3 regions of the Planococcus donghaensis genome follow, and region 1 is predicted to be linked to each of the others. Evidence: riboswitches for the same ligand, from Rfam matches in the RefSeq annotation. Region 1 holds a riboswitch; each other region holds the start of a gene.
The links. A riboswitch is a leader RNA that binds a small molecule or an ion and turns the genes downstream of it on or off. The one in region 1 is predicted to bind cobalamin.
Positions count from the first base shown of each region.

Region 1 (5,513 bases):
AAATGGAATAGAGATACCAAAAAAGAGCGTCATCACAGCGCCGACTGAGGCACCGGAAGACACTCCCAGGGTGTACGGATCGGCCAATGGATTTTTCAAGAGCCCTTGAAATGCCGCACCAGCAATCGCCAATGCCGCACCAACAAGCCCTGCTAAAACGACACGTGGCATACGAATATTCCATAAAATATTGGCAGCCGCTTCATCGAACGAAGGATTCCATAGCACCACTGGTGATATGGATACCGTCCCGACCGTGACACCTAGCAATATCGCTCCCGCTAAAATAAATAGCGAAACGCTATATGCTACTATATTTTTACTCATTGAACACATCAGGGTATACTGCCTGAGCCATTTCCATTAGTCCCGCTGTTAAACGTGGGCCAGAACGAGTGAGCATATCTGAATCTAAGCTGTAAACTGCTTCTTCTTTAACTGCTGTTACTTCTGCAAAACCACCACGAGATTTGATTTGACCTACGGCATCTTCAACATAAGCGCCTTCGGTTGTAATAATCACGTCTGGATTTGCTGCAACAATTGCTTCTGGGTCCATAATAACCCATCCTTCTAATTCGCCAGCAACATTTTCCGCGTTGATTAGCGTTAACATCTCGTCCATAAATGTCCCGCTACCAGTTGTGTAAATATCCGGCTGACTACCGACTTCTAAAAAAACCGTTTTTGGTTCTTCGATTGTTGCTGCCAATTCTTCAATCGATGCTACTTGAGCTTCCATTTCCGAGACAATATTTTCCGCTCGTTCCATGCTACCTGTCGCTTCTCCGATTGTTGTAATTGAATCGTACACTTCCTCAAAGCTCGCTGCGTTTTGAACGACAAACACATCAAGTCCGGCATCACGTAATTGCTGTAGTCCCGCATCGCCCACACCTAATCCTGATTCGTGAGCCAAGACTAAGTCTGGCTGAAGACCAATGATTTTTTCTACATTAAATTCTTGTCCCCCAATTTTTTCAACGTCAACTGTTGCTTCTGGGTAGTTGTCATAATCCGATACGCCAACGATTTTTTCGCCTAATCCCAGTTCATATGCAATTTCTGTATTAGAAGGAATCATGGAAACAATCGCTCCAGGCTCTTCGTCAATTACAACTTCATTGCCCGCTGCATCTGTCAGCGTTACGGGAAACTCAACATCTCCCACTTCAGTTGGTGGTTCTGCTGGTGTTTCGACGTCCTCTTCAGGTGTCGCGGTTTCTCCGCACCCTGCCATTAAAACTGCTGCTAATCCTGCTGTTGCTCCAAACTTCCAAATCTTGTTCATCTTTAAAATCCCCCTGGTTGGTAGTGTTATTTTTGTCAGCAATCGCTGCAGGCGGAAGCTGTTTTGTGGATTACTAAAAACCGATACAAAACAAAATCCCCCGCAAAGTTCTGCGAGGGATTGAAAGGACGCCATAAAAAAGCATGCGCATCCAGCCTTTCCTCGCAGGCGTATGGGTGTGTTGTCATAAAGGCAGGTCTCCTGGCTTGTGATCATTGGTCTTTGCACCTTCCCAAAGCATTGCTTCAGTGGCATATGGCAATTTCCTCTCACTTACAGTGGCGGGACCGCGCCGGAATCAAACCGGCTTCCCTTTTAACTCATGTTCTTAGACATAAGCACCTTTATGAATCGCTATTAAGTTCTAATTCTGTTTTCATTATACACGTAACTGTTTAGCTTTTGCTTACATTTTTTCAGGAGCTTTGACGCCCACTGTTTTTAATGCATTGGCTAACGTTGTTTTCACAGCTGTGATCAGTGCTAAGCGAGCACTAGTCATTTCGACATTTGATGCATCCAATACTTTGTTGGCATTGTAGAAGCTATGGAAATTTGACGCCAACTCTTGAATATACGTTGTAATGCGGTGAGGTGCGCGTTGTTTCGCTGCATCTGCGATGACTTGCGGGAAATCCCCGATTTTTTTCAAGACATCAATTTCTTTTTCAGAAGTCAATAAGTTTAAATGTTCTTCTGAAGCCAATAAACCTTGTTCTTCTGCTTGGCGTAAAATCGAGCTAATACGAGCATGCCCATATTGCGAATAATAAACTGGGTTTTCGTTTGACTGTGAAACCGCCAAATCCAAATCAAAGTCCATATGCGAATCGCCTGAACGCATGGCGAAGAAATAACGCACAGCATCTAATCCAACTAATTCGACAAGTTCACGCATCGTTACAGCTTTTCCTGTACGTTTGCTCATCTTCATTTTTTCGCCGTCTTTATACAATTGCACCATTTGAATAATGCTAACTTCAAGGGTATCGCGATCATAACCAAGGGCTTCAATAGCTGCTTTCATACGTGGAATATAGCCGTGGTGATCGGCACCCCAAACGTTGATCAGCTTCCCAAATCCGCGTTGTAATTTATCTTCATGATAGGCGATATCAGGCATTAAATATGTGTACGAACCGTCATTTTTAATCAATACGCGGTCTTTGTCATCACCAAACGTTGTTGAACGGAACCAAGTAGCGCCGTCTTCTTCATAGACATGACCGTTTTCACGAAGTTTAGCCAAAGCCTCATCAATTTTACCGTTTTTGTAAAGAGACGATTCTGGATACCAAACATCAAATTCCACACGGAAGTCTGCTAAATCTTGTTGCAGTTTAGCCAATTCCACTTTTAAACCGTGTTCACGGAACGTTTCAAAACGTTCTTCGTGCGTCATGCTAACAAATTTATCGCCATGTTCTTGAACCAATGCTTCGGCGATATCTTTAATATCTTGTCCACGGTAGCCGTCTTCTGGCATGCTATCGCCTTTACCTAACGCTTCAAAATAACGCGCTTCGATTGATAATGCCAAATTGTTAATTTGGTTACCGGCATCGTTAATATAATATTCACGAGATACATCGTATCCAGCAAAATCTAAAATATTGCAAAGCGAATCGCCGACTGACGAGCCGCGCGCATGACCTAAATGCAAGTCACCAGTTGGGTTCGCCGAAACAAACTCAACTTGGATGCGTTCATTGCCACCTGCTGATGAACGACCGTAATCTGCTTTTTGCTCCAGTACGGTTTTGACTACATCCTGCAAATAATCTTTTTTGATCGTAATGTTGATAAATCCTGGTCCAGCAATATCCACTGTTTGAATGTTTGCAGCATCTTTATCAAGATTCGCTACAATCGCTTCAGCAATCGCACGAGGTGGCTTTTTCGCCAAACGTGTTAATTGCATCGCAATATTCGTAGCATAGTCTCCATTGGTTTTATCTCTTGGTGATTCTAATTGTACTTCAACAGCTTCTGTCGTTAATTCTGCTTTTTCGATTGCTTCTGCAAATGCTGTTTTAATGGCACGTTGAACTTGTTCTACTGCATTCATTATTTAGCCTCCATAAATTGTATTTCCATTTCATATTCCCCGACATGATCTAAGCCCAATGACAAATCGTAGCGGACCATAAACCGTGTGTCGCTGACGAAAATCTCATGCGCTTTGGTCGTCAACATAAACGAACCTTGTTCATTTGTTAAATTGCCGGTTTGTTCTTTATGTAATAAAAAAGGGAGCCGCATCTGCAAGCCGCCGCTTCTCATAATCACTGCTTCATTTTCTTGAAGTTTTACCGTCGTCCGAATTTCAAGATCGTCTTGCTGTTCAGCATATTGCAAATAACGCAGCTGGTTTTTCTCTGTCAATGTTCCATGAGATTCCAACACCATCACTTGTTCTTCCATATCCGGCTGACGGATCGTCGTTATCAGTTTTATTTCTACTGTCTTTTGCATGTCTCTCCGCCTCCCCGTCAAATAATAACCTTCTCATTATAGCCCGATTCACTCGGCTTTTTCAATACAGCACCCATTGTTTACGCCAGTTCTTTTTATCTAAATGCGATGTGAGATGAATTTCGACTAATTTAAAGGAAAAGCCGATCCTTTTTTAGGATCGGCTAATTTCTCATTTCTTCAAATTTCCGGTGTTATTTTGACTGCAATCCTAATACTTTGATCAACGGTTTGATGGTTAAACCTTGGATAACTAGAGAAAACAAGACGACGGCAAACGTTAATATCAAAATCGTTTCACGGCCATCGAAACTTGCCGGAAGACTTAACGCCAAAGCAATGGATAAACTGCCTTTTAGTCCACCCCAATTCAATAAAATTCGCTCTTTTCGATTTAAATCTTTGGCTGGCATCGTGCTGAAAAATAGCGCAACCACTCTTGCCAGTAAAACGATGATAATGGCTAAAAAGATAGTCCCCCATTGACCGGAAAAATCGATATTGCGAATTTCCAATCCAACAATTAAGAAAATTAACGAGTTCGCAATAAGTGTGATGACATCCCAAAACGTATTAATCGCGTTTTCCGTCAACTTAGACATCCCGATTCTAGCGCCGTAATCATTAAAAACAAATCCGCCTGCTACAACGGCGATGATTCCGGATACGTGGATATGTTCTGCGATAAAATAACTACCGAAAAACAATAATGCCGATATCGCAATCTCAAAAGGATAGTCGTCATAAAAGCGAATAACTTGTGAAAACAGGTACCCCAGAATGACCCCAACCAATATGCCTCCTACTGCAAAACGAAGAAATAGCAAAACGCCACTGCCTAATCCTGCCCAGCCCATATCAATATAGGTCAGCAAATAAACAGACGCGATTTGAAAAAGGACGATGGCAATACCATCATTAAAGAGGGACTCACCTTCCATAATCGTTGAAAGTTTTTCTGAAACGCCTGCTGATTTAAAAATGGATAACACACTGATTGGATCGGTTGCGCTCATCAATGCGGCAAATGTAAAAGCGACTGCTAAAGGAAGACCGAGTAAAAAGTGAGTTGAAAAGCCAATAAGCACAAACGAGATAAACGTCCCTCCTAAAGCAAGACCGATTACAGTTTCTTTTCGTTTATACAAATGGTGAAAAGGAAGTTTTAACGTAGCATCCCCAAGCAGAATGGGGAGAAATAAAGAAATGATAATGACCTGGAAAACTTCTGATTGGGTGATAAATTGTTCGGCTTGGTCAATAAAAGGAAATGGAAAACTGGTAGTACCAAGTAAAAGTCCGACTAAAACCAACGCGATTGTATCTGGCTGCTTTACTTTTCTAGCGATGCCGACAACCGTTATCGCAATGGCTAGTAATACTAAGACCTGTATAAAGACTTCATCAAATTCATGCATAAGTCACACTCCTTTCCGGATAATTGCTTACTCCAACTATATCTCTTATTGCCCATTACTAAACACATACTTAAAATTCAATTTGCGTAAGACATAAAAAAGCCTCCCATAAAGGAGACTGGTTTTAACATTACTTTAGGCAACTGCTTTATTTATTTCGTGTAACTGGTTACAAAAGAAGAGCGCGGAAAAATGTTTGGACGTTTATCGATTCCTTCTTCGGTACCGCGTTTCGCGTGCGCATGACCGTATGCTTGAGACTGTTGCCAGTCTAAGAACGATTGTTTGTCTTCCCATAAAGTCAGGATGACGTAAACATCCGAATCGAG
Region 1 covers NZ_CP016543.2:2,686,551-2,692,063, forward strand. Annotated here, with positions in the region: gene BCM40_RS13215 (FecCD family ABC transporter permease) at 1-327, opposite strand, end outside; gene BCM40_RS13220 (ABC transporter substrate-binding protein) at 320-1,291, opposite strand; cobalamin riboswitch at 1,466-1,652, opposite strand; gene argS (arginine--tRNA ligase) at 1,698-3,359, opposite strand; gene BCM40_RS13230 (YwiB family protein) at 3,359-3,766, opposite strand; gene BCM40_RS13235 (cation:proton antiporter) at 3,961-5,184, opposite strand; gene BCM40_RS13240 (antibiotic biosynthesis monooxygenase family protein) at 5,337-5,513, opposite strand, start outside.

Region 2 (5,513 bases), 980 kb from region 1:
TTTCATTTAGTGGTGCTGATCTATTGGCACGGTCTACTATTATCATAGGCGCATTTCTTATTCCAACCATGATGTCTGTGTATATCGGTGTTTTGTTGATGATCGGGACAGTACTTGTTTATACAGGATTGTTTGTTAGAAAAGCTGAAAAAGAACAGCTGATTGATCCGGAAGTTATTTCATAATGTTAGGAGAAAGTTTATGCTGATCAGAAAAGCAGTTCCGAATGATGCAGAAAAATTGGTATTTCTTATGAAACATGTAGAAGAGTCTAATGTTATGCTATTCGAACCAGGAGAACGAAACACCACAAGTCAACAACTTAATCGTCGCTTAACTACGATGAATGATAGCTCGATTGTGTTTACCGCAGAAGAACATAACGAATTAGTAGGGTATGTATTTGCGATTGGAGAAGAAATAAAACGCAAACAGCATTCAGTCTATATAGTAATAGGAGTTCACCAAGCTAATAGGGGGAAAGGGACCGGCACTCAGCTATTACGTGCTGTAGAAAAGTGGGCGATAGAAAAAGCGCTTCGTCGCATTGAATTGACAGTTGTGGCACATAACACACTAGCCATTGCGCTGTATGAAAAATTAGGGTTTAGTCTTGAAGGTGTAAAACGTGATTCGCTCTATATAGAAGGAAAATACGTCGATGAACTCTATATGTCAAAATTATTGTAATCTTCTTTAGCTGATAAAACTCTTTAATGCGTCACTAAAAGTGGCAAGTTAAAGAGTTTTTATTTATTTATTCTTGTATAATATTGTATCTTATCTATATTTTTTGACATATTAACTGTACACTAAAACTAGAAACGGTTTGTAGGAGTTGGTTATATGGCAACATTGATGTTTTTCTTTCTTGAAAACATGGCATTAATCATTGCGCTATTGTATGTAGCGTTAAAAGTGAAAGAATTTTGGTTTCCCGATTTAACAGAATCTAAACGACTCGTGTTTTTGAGTATCATATTTGTTAGTTTTTTGACTTTTTCTGTAATGCATAAACCTTATTTATATATGGGTATGAGACTCGATTTACGGGAAGTCGCCCTTTACTTTATCTCATATATCGGGGGCTGGAAAGTTGGGTTATTATCTTCTATTTTCCCATCCGTTTTTCGCTATTATTTAGGTGGACCAACGGCTATTATGGGAATTTTACAAGCAATACTTTTACCGGTCGTTATTGGCAGTTTGTTCCACAATAAGAAAAAAACGAATAAATTCTTTTCGTTAATCGATTTAAAGAAGATGATGATGGGACTTTTGGTTTTTGAAGTGATTAAATCGATTTTAATGCTTGTAACGACTCCTGCAACTTTATCCATTATACTAACAATGGCTATTTTCGCTGGGATCGCGGTTCTGGTAATGGGCTTAATGACGAATGGAGAAAATTATCACATTTTGTTGCGAAAAGAACTTGAGATTAATTCAAATCAAGATCCAATGACCCAATTACCCAATATGCGTTTTTTTAAGAATGAAATTCAAACATTGATTACTAAAAAAGCACCCATTGCCATAATCATGTTGGATGTCGATTATTTTAAATCTTATAATGATGCACATGGTCACCAAAAAGGAGATGCAGTGCTACGCTCTATTGGACAATTGATGAAAGACAATACGCGCTCAACTGATTTTGTGGCACGCTATGGGGGAGAAGAGTTTATTATTTGTATCGCCCAACCATTTGATGAACATAGAGCTTTGGAGATTGCTGAACAAGTCCGAACAGAAATCGAAAAATATCCATTTGACGGCCAAGAATTACAACCAAAAGGCAATTTAACGGTTTCGCTCGGAATTAGTTTATACTCAGCTGATAAAACCTTAGATCAACTGATCGGCGAAGCAGACCAAGCGCTTTTTCAGTCTAAGCGGAGCGGCAGAAATCAAGTTACGATTTTTACTGAAATTACAGAAGCAAAAGCAATTCAAGCTTAATCGTTTGATAGAACAACCACTTGATAAAGTGGTTGTTTTTTGTTGGGGTAACATCTCGAAAGCATAAGTTGTGGATTTGGGTTAAAATAGAGAAAGTAAATTATTTTAGAACAATAAGCTTTACTACATACAAACCAATGAGATATAGCCATTAATAGGAGGCAGTTATGAATAGTTTTATCGTTATGCAAGGAGAGACTTATCACGCTGAACAACATGCAGGAGTTCTTTGGACGCCTCAAGTAGACAAGTCAGGTATGGTGCCACATTCGTGGAATCGGATGCAAGAAGTGAAAAAAGGCGATATTGTCTTTCATTATGTAAAGGGATTTGTAGTGGCTATTAGCCGTGTGCGTGAGGATTGCGTAAAAGGCAAAAAACCAAAAAACCTTGAAGATCCATCAAGTGACAATGAAGAGGCATTTATCGCTTATACGGTTTACCGGGAATTAGAAAATCCCTTATCGATTAAAGAATCCTTTAAAGACATCGGACCGTTATTGCCAGTGAAATACTCGGCATTCCAAGAAGATGCTAATGGGAATTCGGGTTATTTGTATCCATGTAACGAAGAATTGGCGATTAAATTTTTAGAATTGATTAGTTCGTTAAATATTTTCACGGTAGAAGTAGAACAATTGGAACTATCGATGGAAGTGATAAAAAAAACCGAGCACAATCCATTACTCGGCCTAATCGCGGAAGCGGAACTTGAAATTAAAACAAAGATGCGCAGAGGCAAAGAGCAGTTCAGAGAAAGTTTACTGCCACTTTGGAACGGTGAATGCCCACTTTGCGGGATAGCTATTAGCGACGTCTTACGAGCTACACATGCTAAACCGTGGAAAGACAGCTCAGATGCGGAAAGATTAGACCCTTTTAATGGCGTATTGCTTTGTGCCAATCATAGTGCATTGTATTCAGCCGGACATATTGCTTTTACGGGTGGGGGACGTCTTCATATCTCGAGTGCGATTTTAGAAGATCAGCATCCAATTTATCGCTTAAAAAAAGGCATGAAAATACCGGTTTCACCCGAACATGCAACTTATTTAAGATGGCATAAACGAATTGTTTTTGCAGAACCAAGGAAAGTGAAATTGGTAATAGATCCGGAATAAACAATTTTTAGTATGTCTTTTGGCTTGTGTAATATGATACACTGAAAACAAGTGAATAATCATGCAGAAAAAAGGTGCTGACTCGTCAGCATAACAGGGAACCCGGTTAAATTCCGGGGCTGTTTCCGCAACTGTAAGTGCGTATGAAATAAGAAAACACCACTGTTTAGTGTAAGCAACTAAACGGGAAGGTTCTTAAAGTAAATCGATGCACAAGCCAGGAGACCTACCTTTTTTTGAACGTATTTTTACTCTTCGGAAGATAAGGGAATCATACGGCAACGTTTCTATTTTTGACTGCTGGAGTATGTCTCTAAATAGCTATGCCGCCGCCCTTTATTAAGGGCGGCTTTTTGTTGTTTTCGAGAGCGTTCAATGCAGTGATTTTCACCAAACTAAAGTGAGGTGAAATAATGAAAAAAGACATGAGGTATCTTTGTTATCCGTTTATGCGTGAAAAAGCGTCTACTGTAGATTTTGAAATCAGGACGGATTCATTGACCACACGTATTGGAGAAGCATTGGCTATAACAAAAGAGGTAGAGGCAATACAGCGTGATTTGCAAATTCTTCAGCCGAAAATCTATCACTTGAATGGCTCTGTACGCGGAAAACTAGCCATTCAAGAAGAAGATATAATCGAACTAAGTGACATGTACGATTATTATGTAAACTTCACAAAAGATAAAATCGGCAATTTTGTGTTGCCGCAAGGTACACATGCTGCAACTGTGTTGCATGTGTGTAGAAGTGAAGCGAAAAAATCTGTTCGTGCATTACATAAAGTAAGCCTCGAACAAGATGTGCCGGAAATTTTGTTCAACTACACTCACCTTTTAGCCAATGTCCTTTTTACAATGGCTGTCTATGTCAATCAATATTATGGCGTTGAAGAAGTTCCATTCGTTAGTAAATCTTATCCAACAAAAACCAAAAAGAAAGAAGTGGCCAATAAATGATGAAAATATCGTTAGTCAAGTACTTAACAATCGGAACAATAGCATTAACTTTAGGGGCATGTCAGTCTGACGTGGCAGAAGAAGTTGAAACAGATTCGGCAACGGAAGCAGAAAAACAAACAAGTTATACTGTCACTGATGATTTAGACAACGAACTAACTTTTGAAGCAGTACCTGAAACAGTGGTTTCATTAATTCCAAGTAATACAGAAATTTTATATGAAATTGGTGCAGGCGAAAAAGTGATTGGTGCGACCGATTACGATAATTATCCGGCTGAAGCGGCTGAAGTGGAACGCGTTTCTGACTCCATTATTTTTAATGCCGAACGCATTATTGAACTAGATCCAGATGTTGTGATTGGGTATTCGACAGGTGCACCAACTGGATATGAAGAATTAGAAGCTGCAGGAATTCCTGTGTTTGTTATCGAATCTGCACAATCATTCGAAGATGTGTACGGTGATATTGAACAAATTTCAACGGTAATGGGTCTTGAAGATAAAGGTGATGAAGTAAATCGCACGATTCAACAGCAAATAGAGGACGTACAAGAAAAAGTAGCGGCAGTAGAGGAAAACAAACAATTGTATTTCGAAATTAGTCCATCTCCTGAACTGTACACAACTGGTCAAAAAACGTTCCAACAAGAAATATTAAATCACGCTAAAGTAGAAAACTTATTTGGTGACCTTGAAGGATGGCCGAAAATATCAGAAGAAGAAGTCATCCAACGCAATCCAGAAATCATTACCACCACTGTGTCATATACAGAAGATCCAGTAGCAGAAATTAAAGCGCGCGAAGGATGGAGCGAAATTGAAGCTATTAAAAATGACCAAGTCTTTTTCTTAGATTCAGATATTACTTCACGCCCTGGCCCAAGAATTGGCGAAGCAGTTGAACTGGTAGCCAAAACTGTTTATCCAGCAGCATTTGAATAAAGATCCAAAAAATCCTCGCTTACTATGCGAGGATTTTCTTATATTCTAATGAATAAAATTCACCATCGCATTCATTAGGAGTATGAATAATAGTAAATACAGAGGTTCAGTGATATTCTTTAATCTTTAATGGATTTAATAAAGTATTCATGAATATCATCATTCAAATTTACAGTGAATAACTTATTCAAAAGTATTGCCTGTTAATTGAATAAATTAAAGGGTGCGTCTTTTGAAGCTGCGTGCTATAATAAATGGGTGAATATAAAATGAATATTATTAAATAAACTAGAGAGTAGGATGATAGGTATGGTATCAACTACGGACGTCGCAAAGTATGCCGGTGTGTCTCAAACAACAGTTTCACGGGTTTTGAATAAGCCGGATCAAGTGAAAAAAGAAACATATGACAAAGTGATGAATGCTGTGAATGAATTAAATTATTCATCCGCTGAATCATCAAAAGAAATTTCGCCAGTCGTTAAAACGAAAACCATTAGCTTGGTGGTAGGTGCTTTAAATGACCC
Region 2 covers NZ_CP016543.2:1,710,522-1,716,034, reverse strand. Annotated here, with positions in the region: gene BCM40_RS08610 (MDR family MFS transporter) at 1-185, shown strand, start outside; gene BCM40_RS08605 (GNAT family N-acetyltransferase) at 202-690, shown strand; gene BCM40_RS08600 (GGDEF domain-containing protein) at 847-1,962, shown strand; gene BCM40_RS08595 (HNH endonuclease) at 2,130-3,083, shown strand; cobalamin riboswitch at 3,138-3,331, shown strand; gene BCM40_RS08590 (hypothetical protein) at 3,497-4,042, shown strand; gene BCM40_RS08585 (ABC transporter substrate-binding protein) at 4,039-4,986, shown strand; gene BCM40_RS08580 (LacI family DNA-binding transcriptional regulator) at 5,296-5,513, shown strand, end outside.
Region 2: linked by a shared signal. The riboswitch ahead of BCM40_RS08590 (hypothetical protein) and the one ahead of BCM40_RS13220 (ABC transporter substrate-binding protein) in region 1 are both predicted to bind cobalamin.

Region 3 (5,513 bases), 470 kb from region 1:
AAATAAACACTTATAAGCAAAAATAAAAAACCGCCTCTCGGCGATTTTTCATCTTCTATTTAAGGAGTGCTACTAATTTCTCACAGCGAATCACGTCTTTTGGTTGAGGCATCAATTCCACTTTCAAGCTAGCTATCAGCAATGTTTTGACGTATAACATATCTCGAAAACGATCGACCGCTCCACAAAATTCTGCAAAAAAACGATCTCCCGTTCCGAAAACTGCTGTTTGTAACTCTTTGTTACCAAGCTGTTCAATCGCTTGATACAATCCATACATTTCTTTTGGAATTTCACCGCTTCCCCATGTATAAGTGCCAATCAACACTTGAGCAAAATAGGGCAGTTCATCAAGCAAAAATTCTTCTACTCGGTAAAGCTCAACTGGAATCCCTTGATTTAGCAGGGCTGTTTGCAGCATTTCTGCCAAGTGTTCTGTATTCCCAGTAACTGAAGTATAAACGATTGCTGTTCTTGGCTTATAGCTCGTCAAAGCCATTTGACTGCGACACTTTTGTGTAGGTTCTAGACTTTTGTTCAAAAAAGTCAGATTTGGTATCGTTCATCATGTCATCGCCAAACACTTGAATCCAAGGCATTGGATTGTTGCGTTCTTCATATAAATTGTCGAGACCAAGCTGACGCAATCGTTTGTTAGCTAAGTATTCCACGTAACCTTCAAACTCTACCAAATCCAACCCTTCAATATCAGCTAAGATATAGTGTGCCCACTCTTTTTCAAGCTGCACTGCTTTATCAATGGTCGTATAAATGTATTGAATGTTTTCGTCCGTATTCAAGTCCGGATTTTCCGTCAGCATGATGCGGATAAACTGTGCGATAAAATACGCATGCTGCATTTCATCGCGTTGAATATAGCTGATCATCGTGCTGGTTTTCAGCATTTTTTGCTGACGCGCCAAATGATAGAAAAACGCAAAGCCGGCATAAAAATAAATGCCTTCTAAATTAATCGAATTGACGCTTAGCTTAAACAAGTTTTGCGGCGTTGGATTTTGACGAAATTCTTCGTATGCATCCAAAATCAACTCATTGCGTTTTTGAACAACCGGATCGCTTTTTGCTTGATTGAAGCGTGCGTTTTGTTCACTCACGGAAACAAGTGAACTTAAAATATACGAATACGACTCGGTATGAACGGCTTCTTGTTGAGAAATTACCGCAAATATTGCTTTAAAGCTCGAATCGGTCACGTAGTCCATTGCTTGACTCATCGTTGGTGTTTGCAAACTGTCGAGTGATGCGAGTTGTGTATTGATACGTAAAAAGACGTCTTTTTCCACACTGCTCAAGCTATCCCATTGCTTTATATCGTCTTGCATATTGATTTCTTGCGCTTTCCAAAAGTTTGCCAACAACGCTTGGTACAAATCGTACATTTGCGGATACGCAATGTCGTTCCAATTCAATAACCCCGAAGACTGACCGTTTAACACGCCAGTCGATTTATTTGGATGTTCTGGATTTAATAATTTAATTTTTTTTAATGGTTCATGTATTGTCATGATCATTCTCCTTTAGCTTTGACATGCTTCGCATTCTTCGATCTCCGCTTGTGATGTACTGCGGACATAATAAGTCGTTTTTAAGTTTTGCTTCCACGCTTCTAAATGCAAATCCAGTAATTCTTTTGCTTTAATCGTGTGCGGCACATAAAAGTTAAAGCTAATCGATTGATCAATATGGCGTTGACGTGCTGCATTTTGACGAATGCTCCATTTTTGATCCAGTACGTGACGAGAACGACGGTAGAAATCATACGTATGGTGATCCAAGTCAGGCGCAGTCACTTTAAATTTGAAGTTCTTTTTCTCTTCAGCGTATTCAACAGCATAGAGCGGATCGATGCCGTCTGTTGAACCACCGATTTTCGCAGTTGATGAGTTTGGCGCAACGGCCATCATCCAGCCATTTCGAACTCCTGTTGTTGCTACTTGCTGTTGCAAGTCGTTCCAACGCTCACTCGTGTAGTTGCGGCGTTCAAAATACTCGCCTGTGTGCCATTCTGATCCGGAAAATTGACTGAACGCCCCTTTTTCTTCCGCTAATTGCATAGAAGCACGAATCGTTTGATAAGCAATTTCTTCGTATAACTTATCGGCAAACTCAACTGCTTTTTCGCTTTCCCAATGAATGCCTTCAAGCGCAAGCAAGTGGTGCCATCCAAATGTTCCTAAACCAATTGCGCGGTATTTTTTATTTGTTACTTCAGCTTGTCCAACCGAAATCGTATTTAAATCAATAACGTTATCGAGCATGCGCGTTTGAATCGGCACTAAACGCTCTAATACGTCTGCTTTAATTGCTCTTGGCAAGTTGATTGATGACAAATTACACACCACAAAATCGCCTGGTTTGCGAATCATAACAAGATTGCCGTCTTCATCAGTATATTCTTTAACAATGGTTGTAGCTGACATGTTTTGCATAATTTCTGTACACAAATTACTGCAATAAATCGATGTTAACCCGCGACCTCTCGTGTGCTTGTTCGGATTTTGACGATTGACTTCGTCGCGATAAAACATGTACGGTGTGCCGGTTTCTAGTTGCGACACCATAATGCGCGCCATAATTTCCATTGCGCGGTACGTTTTGCGCGGCAATAATGGGTGATCAACTGCCTCTTGGTATTTATCGCTAAAGTATTTGGTGTCTTTTTCATCGTAAAAATCTTCGAGTCCTAATGCGTTGCCATTCGCATCTTTCCACCCCATCACTTGCTTGACTTGATGCGGACAGAACGTATGCCACTCCCCAATGCTGCGCCCATTTTCATCTTTTTCTTGCAAACGTTCCATAAACAAATCTGGAATTGATACGCCTGTAAAAATGTCGTGTGCTTTACGACGCTCATCGCCATTGTTTGTTTTCAAATCCAAAAAGCCGTTCATGATGTCTTTATGGAAAACATCTAAGTAAATCGCGACAGCACCTTGACGCTGACCAAGCTGATCGACACTGACCGCCGTATCGTTAAGCAAACGAATCCACGGCACGACGCCTGAAGAATTGCCTTTGAATTTTTTAATATCTGAGCCTAACGCGCGCACTTTGCCGTAATAAATGCCGATGCCGCCCCCGTCTTTACTAAGACGGGCGATATCCCAATTGTTTAAATAAATACCGTCTAAAGAATCGTCTACCGTATCGATAAAGCACGATGACAACTGCCCAAAACTTTTACCAGCATTTGATAAAGTTGGTGTAGCAACCGTCATATACAAATGACTCATCGCCCAGTATGCTTCTTTTACTAGTTCTAAGCGCTGTTCTTTTGGTTCGTTTTGCATCAATGTCATGGCAATGACCAAAAAGCGCTCTTGTGGCAGTTCAAACAAACGCCCTTCGTAATCTTTGGCTAAATAACGGTCTGCTAACAAAAACAAGCCAATGTAATTAAACAGTAAGTCTCGCTCCGCATCGATTTCTTGTCCAAGTTCTGTGATTTCTTCTTGTGTATAAGCAGACAGTAATTCTGTCGAATAAATCCCAACTTGCGTTAGCTCTTGAATAAGTTTGTAAAAATCGCCGTATTTCTCAGAAGCGGAATACTCCCGATGTTCTGCAGCTTTTTTGTATAAATCACTTGCATACAATTCAGCAGCTACATAGGTCCAATCGGGCTGATCCATCGTAATATGGTTTAGCGCATACAATAACGATTGTTCGCCTTTTGCTTGTTCCGCTAGTTCTCCTGCTCGCTCAAGTAGCTCTCGTGTATCTAAACCGTATACTTCTGTTGCCCGTTCAAGCGCTTTTTCGACTGAGGATATTTCCGCCGTCTCAATTTTCATGTTCATATCAGCACAACTCCTTTGAGTATTCGTTTACTTGCATGCGTCGTTGTTTTCGTTCTTGTGCACTTTGGAATAACTTTTTCTCTGCGTCCGTTTCAGGGATTACGCCTTTAACAGGGATTGGTTTGCCGTCACTATCGACTGCAACCATTGTCAATATTGCGGTTGTTGTTAAATTGGTCACGCCCGTTTCAATTTGTTGGCATTCTGCTTTCACATAAACTTCCATCGATGTTCTTCCTGTCGAAATGACGACTCCTTCTAAAATAAAGATGTCTCCTACTTTGGCAGAAGATAAAAAGTTCACGGTATCGATTGAAGCGGTCACAACTGCTTCTCCACTGTGCCTCATTGCGGTAATCGCCGCGATTTCATCTATGTATGCGAGTACCGTTCCTCCAAATATTGTGCCTAAATGATTGGTATCTGGTGGCAACACCAATTTTGTTTGAACTGTTCTAGCCACGCTTGCAGCTAATGCTTCTGTCATACCTTCCATTCCTCCATCTCTACAAAACAAAAAACCCATCCTCTCAAGGAGAGGATGGGTTTGAAAACGCAGAATAACATACCAAGACAGCTGAACTTAACTGCTTGCGCATCATATCTTCGTTATCCCTCTCTACTCCCGGAGAAGATCATAAACTTGTAACGAAGACAGGTCTCCTGGCTCGTGCGTCATCCTTTGCTATCTCCTTCCCGTCCATTGGACAGTGGGTTGTGATAGCTCGTCAGCACTTACAGTTGCGGGTACAGCTCCGGAGTTTCACCGGATTCCCTATTAAGCCTATTTAGGCACCTTCGTTATCGATTTCTACTATATATAGTTTTTTTTTAGAATAAAACACTAAATATTGTACTTAATAAACTATAAACCACTTTTCCACTTTAAACAAGGGGATGATTTTAATTAGCTGTTAACTATTGTTTTAAAGTTTATTTCACAGCATTTATAGTTTTTAACGGGTTAAATTTTACACGTATCGAAAACTTTTATTCCCTAATAAGTTTCCAAAATATCTGAATGATTCTTTTATTTACAGTTATATTTCAACCCATATTAGAACAAAGATGTGTGCTATGATAATAAATTGTGATTTTAGAATATTTTTTGATACTAATTTTGGAAATATAGTAACCAAGTGTTACAGCAATTGGAGATGCACTATGAAACAATTAACAGGAAACGCTTTTCATTATGGCTGGGTCATTATCGCGATCGCTGCCTTGTCTCAATTTTTCTCTGGACCTGGACAAACATATTCTAATTCGATTTTCATCGACTACTATATAGAGGAATTCGGTTGGAGCCGCTCGACGGTTTCGGGAATCTACTCAGCTGCGACATTAACTGCAGGGTTTATGTTATTTTTTGTCGGCCGCCTAATTGACCGAAACGGTTCGCGAAAAATGGCTGTGACCGTTTCCATCGCCTTGGCAGTGGCTTGCTTTTTCAACAGTTTCGTTACCAGTTTGGTTATGTTGTTTATCGGCTTCTTTTTTATACGGCTCCTTGGTCAAGGTTCTATGGCACTTATTTCAAGCTCACTTATCCCTCAATGGTTTGTTAAAAAGAGAGGGCGCGCTATTAGCATTGCCGCAATTGGTGGATTAGTCAGCTCGGCGGCTTTTCCTTTACTAAATGTCTGGCTAATTGAAGCATTTGGCTGGCGCAGTTCATGGCTGATTTTA
Region 3 covers NZ_CP016543.2:3,155,911-3,161,423, forward strand. Annotated here, with positions in the region: gene BCM40_RS15445 (flavodoxin domain-containing protein) at 56-499, opposite strand; gene BCM40_RS15450 (ribonucleotide-diphosphate reductase subunit beta) at 480-1,526, opposite strand; gene BCM40_RS15455 (ribonucleoside-diphosphate reductase subunit alpha) at 1,539-3,824, opposite strand; gene BCM40_RS15460 (acyl-CoA thioesterase) at 3,826-4,311, opposite strand; cobalamin riboswitch at 4,461-4,639, opposite strand; gene BCM40_RS15465 (MFS transporter) at 4,989-5,513, shown strand, end outside.
Region 3: linked by a shared signal. The riboswitch ahead of BCM40_RS15460 (acyl-CoA thioesterase) and the one ahead of BCM40_RS13220 (ABC transporter substrate-binding protein) in region 1 are both predicted to bind cobalamin.